Regions from separate parts of the Halomonas sp. KX33721 genome, predicted to be linked through region 1. Evidence: predicted binding sites of a transcription regulator. Region 1 holds the regulator's gene; each other region holds the start of a gene.
The links. Region 1 encodes LexA, which represses DNA repair genes until DNA is damaged. Its sites were predicted from a motif close to TACTGTNTANNTANACAGTA; they were not measured.

Region 1 (2,269 bases):
ATCACTGTGCCTAGCATAAAGTGTAGCCGCCAAAAGCGCTCGGCGTCCGGCAGCTCAGGCGTGGCTTTACGCACCAGCTCGGTAAAACGGGTAAATACATCGCCATACTGCTGCTGAATATAGCGACGCAGATGCCCTTGCGCCTGACTGTAGGCTAACCCTAGTAGCCGCATAAATACCTTCAGGCTATTACGTTCGGCGGGCACTGCCAGTACCGTAGTGGCCATGGTCTCTAACAGCACTTCTAGAGGAATAGGCTGGCCTTGATAGTGAGCTTCTAGCTCGTCCAGTGCGGTGTGAAAACGCTCTGAAAATGGATCGAGATAGCGGGAAAACACCGCTTGAATTAGCGCTTTTTTGGAACCAAAGTGGTAGTTCACGGCCGCCAAATTAACCCGGGCCTTGCTGGTGATATTACGCAGCGACGTCTCGGCAAAGCCTCGCTCTGCAAACAGTACCTCTGCAGTATCTAAAATACGCGTTACCGTATCCGATTGGGCCATAGCGCCCTCCAAAAAACAGGTGTTTTAAACATAGCTGAATACTATGTCATAACCCCTGCTGGCTCAATCTCTTATCCAAAGGGTAGTAAGCGTTAACTAAACACTTAACGACTGTCTCGGTTGGGTGTAACTCGTCATGTACTGGACAGAGCAACATACTGTATACTTAAACACATACTGATTAAGCCGACATGTAGCTACTGTCTTTTCACTGTTTTGGAGTTTGGTATGTCGCGTCCACTCACAGCACGTCAGCAGCACGTATTTGATTTTATTGTTAAGACCATGGGTGAGCTTGGCTACCCCCCTACCCGCGCCGAAATTGCCAAAGCGCTGGGATTCCGCTCGCCTAACGCAGCAGAAGAGCATTTGCGTGCGCTCGAGCGCAAAGGCGCTATTCGTATAATTCGCAATACATCACGAGGCATCCGCTTACCTAACCAGGAGCCGCAGGAGCTTACTGAAACGCCAGCGGCTGCAGCACCTGCTACTAATGAGCCGCTGCCCAATGGGCTTCCTGTGATTGGTGAGGTCGCCGCTGGCAGCCCTATCCTTGCGGCTGAACATATTGACCGTTACTGCCCGCTGCCCGCTGAGTACTTCACGCCTAAAGCAGATTACCTGCTACGGGTGCGCGGCCTATCCATGAAAGATGTAGGCATTCTTGAAGGCGACCTTCTGGCCGTGCATCGCACTGACCGCGTTCGCGATGGGCAAATTGTCGTGGCACGACTAGAAGACGAAGTAACAGTCAAGCGTTTTAAACGCCAAGGGCATCAAGTAACACTGATTGCCGAGAACGCAGATTTCGCACCAATTGAGATCGACCTACGCACTCAGCAGCTTGATATTGAAGGCGTGGGTGTTGGTGTTATTCGCGGTGGTAATGGGCAAGCGCTTGGCTAGTTGCCCAACCTGTAAGGCAGGCTACTGCAAGTCGATATAGCGGTGGTCATTAAAGGTGGCCACCCAGCTTGGGTGGTACACTAGTAAAATACTCAGCAGCATACCGGTTATAAATGCCTCTGACGGCATCAGTAACGGTAAAAAGCGGGCATACTCTTGGGCGAGATAGACGGCCTCGGGATCAGTGCCCGCTACGATAATCAGCGCAACAGCAGATAGCCCTCCCCCTAAGGTCGCCAAGGCCGTTCCAAAAAAGCCACAAGCAAATAAAAACACCATCAAATTATCAGGCAACCGACGGTCAACGATTCGCCATACAAAACCGGTCACGGTCGCAGGCACAATACCTGTCACCAGCATATTTGCCCCCATTAGCGACCAATCGTTTCTGCCAATAGCTACCATGGCGACATTAATCATCACGTTGCTGATCAACGCCAGCGGCATTTTAAAGACTAGCGTCATCAGCACCGTAAACACCAAGTGAAGCGTTAACCAGTCCACCGCTTGCGCACGCAATTGCCACATCAACATGACGGCCAACGTAGCTGCCATCCAGCGGTGCTGAAGCGCTGTATCCTCAAGTAGTGGCCGCCAGGGGCGCAGGCATAAGCACCAGACGATGACACCCAACGATAAAAGCCACGTCATCACGAGTGCCCACGGTGCCAATACGCTTTGTGCAAACGACATAGCGCCCCCCTTCTGCCGATTAGCTAAAAACGACCGTTTTGTTGCCGTGAATTAGCACGCGATCTTCTAGGTGCCAACGCAGCCCCCGCGCCAATACCGCTTTTTCCACATCGCGACCAAAACGTACCAAATCAGTAGGCGTGTGACAGTGGCTGACCCGGTGAATG
Region 2 (2,269 bases), on a different contig from region 1:
GCCTTTTACTTCTACCCACGCATCACCGTTGTCGGCTTCGGCGATTTTGTAGGGCACCATCTTGATGTCTTTTTGAACGACGTCGTCTTTGAAGCGACGGCCGATCAGACGCTTGATGGCGTAAAGAGTGTTTTCCGGGTTAGTCACGGCCTGGCGCTTGGCGGCCTGGCCTACCAGGATTTCACCGTCGTCGGTGTAGGCAATGATAGAAGGCGTGGTACGACCGCCTTCGGCGTTTTCAATGACTTTAGCGCTATCACCATCGAGCACGGCCACACAAGAGTTAGTGGTGCCCAGGTCGATTCCAATAATGCGTCCCATAGCAAAAACCTCGAATTCAGTTGTTACAAAACTAAAAAATTTGTTCTTTAAACAAGTTGCGGGCTTATCCCGCGGGGTTGACCTTTATTTGGGGGCCGCTTGCCGCATTTCAAGGGCTTTTTTTGCGGCAATGCGTCAACGCGGCTTAATTCGCTTTTTGGCTGACCACGACCATGGCAGGACGCACGAGGCGGCCGTTCAACAGATAGCCTTTCTGCATCACATCCATCACGGTGTTGGGGTCGAGCTCTGGGTTCGGCACCATCGCCATGGCTTCATGCACCTGTGGATCGAAGGGCTCGCCCTGAGGCTCGATGCTTTCGACGCCAAACTTGCTCAGCACGTCGAGCTGCATCTTGAGGGTCATGGAGACACCTTCGCGATGCGCCTCGGACGCATCGTCCTGCATGCTTTCCAGCGCTTTCTCCAAGCTATCCACCACGGGCAGCAGCTCTTTGACAAACTTCTCTAGGGCAAACTTGCGCGCCTTTTCGGCTTCTTGCTCCGCCCGGCGGCGAACATTCTGAGCTTCGGCAGCAGCCCGCAGCGCTTGGTCTTTGGCTTCCGCCAGGCTCTGCTCGAGTTCTTCTACCTGAGCGGCCAGCACGTCGGCTTCGGGGCTACCAGCGCTATCTTTCAGCGGTGCATCGTCATCGATCAGCCCTTCCAGTTCGCCTTCCACCAACCGTTCTTCGGCAGACTGGTCGGTGACCTCTGCTTCCTGCTCTTGGCGTGCCAGCTCATCTTCCAACGGGGTTTGCGGTTCTTTTGCCATGCCTTGCTCCTGAAATAAGTGACGGTGCCGGTGGCGGCCACCTGAGGTAAGTAGCGGGTGTTAACCACGTATGCAGCCTATATGGGGGCCATCAAAGCCATCTCAAGAGGGGCATTGAAGTGAGTTATCGACTACTGTATAAAACAACAATTATTGGATAAGTATCCAGCTTCTGTGCCGCACCGCCTCAGGAGGCCTTATGCTTACGCAGCTAGCGATCCAAGACTATGCGATCGTTGATCGTCTCGAACTCGACCTCACCCGTGGCATGACCGCCATTACGGGGGAAACCGGGGCGGGTAAATCCATTCTGCTGGGTGCTCTGGGGCTCTGCCTGGGCGAGCGCGCCGATGCGGGTAGCGTGCGCCACGGCTGCGAGCGAACCGACCTCTCCGCCCGTTTCGATATCCAGCACCTGCCCGCAGCAGCCGAGTGGCTCGACGCCCGCGAGCTGCCTGCCGATGAGTGTCTCTTGCGTCGCGTGGTTACTGCCAACGGGCGCTCCAAGGCGTGGATCAATGGCCATCCAGCGACCATTGCCGATTTGAAATCTCTGGGTGAACAGCTGATTCAGATTCATGGCCAGCATGCCCACCAAGCCTTGATGCGGGAAGAGACGCACTTGGCGCTACTGGATGACTACGCCGGGCTTCGCGAACGCAGCCAGCAGCTAGCCGAGACGTTCCGCGAGTGGCGCAGTGCCCGCCGTCGGCTGAAAAAACTCAGTGAAGAGGGCAGCGAAGTCGAGGCCAAACGCCAACTGCTGCGCTATCAAGTCGAGGAGCTGGACCAGTTGGGCCTTGCCGAAGGTGAGCTGCAAACCTTGGAAGAGGAGCAGCACACCCTGGCCCACGCCGAAGAGACCCTACGTGAAACCCAGTTTGCCGCCGACTGCTGTGAAAGCGATGAAGGCGGTGCGCTGTCGCTACTCAACCAGGCCTACTCCCACCTCAGCGCCCTACCCGGCAGCGATAAAGGCACGCTTGCCAATACGCTCACCATGCTCAGCGACGCCCGCATTCAGGTAGAAGAGGCCGCCAGCGAGCTGCACCGCTTAGCCAGCACCACTGAATTAGATCCTGAGCGCTTGGCATGGGTGGAAGAGCGCATGGGCGATGTACACCGCATTGCCCGCAAGCACCACGTCGCCCCAGAGGAGATTTGCGCGCTGCA
Region 3 (2,269 bases), on a different contig from region 1:
AGCACCTGCTGCGGTGTAAAGCGCACCAGCGAGGGCTTGAGCAGGCGGCTATCGGTACGCATTTGTACTTTGCCATCGGCGGTGGCCTGGGTGTTGCGCTCGACCAGCGGCGTGGCGGTGATGCTATCTAGTGGCGTGACGCCCCCCGCCACACGCGCCGCCACGGCGCTCTCAATATCCGGGTAACGAGGCGCGCGGGAAGGCGGGCGCCGATGAGCGATTAAGCCTTTGCGCAGTTGGCTGGGCGTCTCTTGTGCCGGTGTATTCAGCGCACCTAACCCGTCAATCAGAATTAACCGGGCGACCTTCTCCGGTAACGCCGCGGCCAGCAGGCAAGAGACCGCCGCCCCCATGGAGTGGGCCAGCAGCGTGGCCTGCTCAAGGCCCAACGCTTCCATGGCATCCAGCACATCATGGGTGTAATCCCAGAGCGCATAATCGCTGCCCGCAGGCGCATGGGCAGAGTGCCCGTGGCCGCGAAAATCAATCGCCACGATACGGATACCCAGCGCGTTCACTAACTGCGGGGCTAAGCGTGAAAAGCTGGCCGCGTTATCCAGCCAGCCATGCAGCGCTAGCCATGTGGGCGCGTCACTACGCCCCCAGCTCAGCGCCGCTAGCCGCCCGCTGGCCAGCGAAAGCGGCTGAGGAGCCGTGCCTACTCGAGAAGCGTCGTTCATAAATCGGTGTCTCACAGCGAAAAACTGGCGCGTCAGGTGACGCTCGTAAATGTGAACATTACGATGCACATAGTATGGTGCAAACGTTACCATGCTCGGCGCAGCGCTTGTGCTGCTTTTACATGGCCATGGGCCACGACGCTGTTAATTTTTGATGGAGATTGCCATGAAACCTCGCCGCGATACCCGCGCCCGTAACCTTGTGTTCTTTATTACTGTCGTGAGCGCCCTAGTCGTGGGGCTATGGTTAGCCCGCTGAGGGCAGTGCTTGCAATTTCTCCCCCATGAATAAATACTGTTTAAACACACTGTACATAAACACACCATTTATTCATGAGGATGCCGACGATGCCGTCTCAACCCATCCATTTTGCAACAACCGTGGTTGCGACAGCCTTGCCGTTAACTTCTCAGCCGCTGCCTTTTCCTCTGCTCACAGGCCGTGCAGGCTTTAGCGGCTTTCCCTCTCCTGCCCAAGATTACGAGCCGCGCACTCTCGACCTCAATGCGCGGCTGATCAAGCACCCTACCCAAACGTTTTACCTCACCGCGACAGGGGACAGCATGGAGGGTTGGGGCATCTTTGACGGTGATTTACTGGTCGTCGACCGCAGCGTCACGCCGCGCCTAGGGCATATTTTGGTCGCCATGCTGGATGAAGAAGTGCTGATCAAACGCTATGCGCTGCATCGCGGCACGCCGCACCTCTGCTCGGCCCACCCCCACTATCCGCCGCTGCCCCTGGAAGGTACCGACTGCCAGCTATGGGGTGTGGTGCGCGCGGTGATTCACGAGTATCTGCCGTGATCGGGCTGGTGGATGCCAATAATTTTTACGTCTCCTGTGAGCGGGTGTTCAATCCGGCGTTGGAAGGCAAACCCGTTGGTGTGATGTCGAATAACGACGGCTGCGTGATTGCCCGCTCAGCAGAGATGAAAGCCATGGAGATCTCCATGGGCACGCCCGCATACCAGCTAGAGGGGCTACGCCGCCGCGGGGTAATCCACCTGCTCTCTTCTAACTACGAGCTGTACGGCGATATGTCAGCGAGGCTTGCCCAGCTGCTGCGCGATACGTGCCCCGAAGTGGCCCCCTACTCGATTGATGAGATGTTTATTTATCTGGATGGCCTCAGTGATACCCAGTGCCAAGCGCTGGGCACAGCACTGCGCCGCCGCATTCGTCGCTATTTGGGGCTTCCGGTGTGTATCGGGCTGGCCCCTACGCATACACTGGCGAAGCTCGCCAATCACCTAGCCAAAAAACAGCCTCACTACGCAGGAGTGTGTTTACTCCACGGTGAAAGCGCTACCACCCAGGCAGTGCTGAAACAGCTGCCGGTAAGCGATGTGTGGGGAGTGGGCAGGCGCCTTGCCGAACGACTAGCGGTCAGCGGCATTCGCACCGCCTGGGATTTGCGGGAGCACGACCCCAAACGGCTACGCAAACGCTTCTCGGTGGTTCTAGCCCGCACCGCCTTAGAGCTGCGCGGTACGCCCTGCCTAGAGTTGAATGCCGTTGAGCAACCCCGCCAGCGCATCATGACCTCACGCTCGTTTGGTAAAACCACCGGCGTAAAAGAGGAGCTT

Region 2: the regulator LexA is predicted to act here: its motif matches at 1,229-1,248, upstream of recN (DNA repair protein RecN).
Region 3: the regulator LexA is predicted to act here: its motif matches at 974-993, upstream of A3220_RS08030 (S24 family peptidase).

What each region holds. Positions count from the first base shown of each region.
Region 1 covers NZ_LVIA01000032.1:40,284-42,552, forward strand. Annotated here, with positions in the region: gene A3220_RS12170 (TetR/AcrR family transcriptional regulator) at 1-503, opposite strand, end outside; gene lexA (transcriptional repressor LexA) at 732-1,409, shown strand; gene A3220_RS12180 (energy-coupling factor ABC transporter permease) at 1,431-2,102, opposite strand; gene purU (formyltetrahydrofolate deformylase) at 2,122-2,269, opposite strand, start outside.
Region 2 covers NZ_LVIA01000007.1:52,168-54,436, forward strand. Annotated here, with positions in the region: gene dnaK (molecular chaperone DnaK) at 1-321, opposite strand, end outside; gene grpE (nucleotide exchange factor GrpE) at 467-1,096, opposite strand; gene recN (DNA repair protein RecN) at 1,296-2,269, shown strand, end outside.
Region 3 covers NZ_LVIA01000019.1:72,317-74,585, forward strand. Annotated here, with positions in the region: gene A3220_RS08025 (alpha/beta hydrolase) at 1-680, opposite strand, end outside; gene A3220_RS08030 (S24 family peptidase) at 1,029-1,487, shown strand; gene A3220_RS08035 (Y-family DNA polymerase) at 1,484-2,269, shown strand, end outside.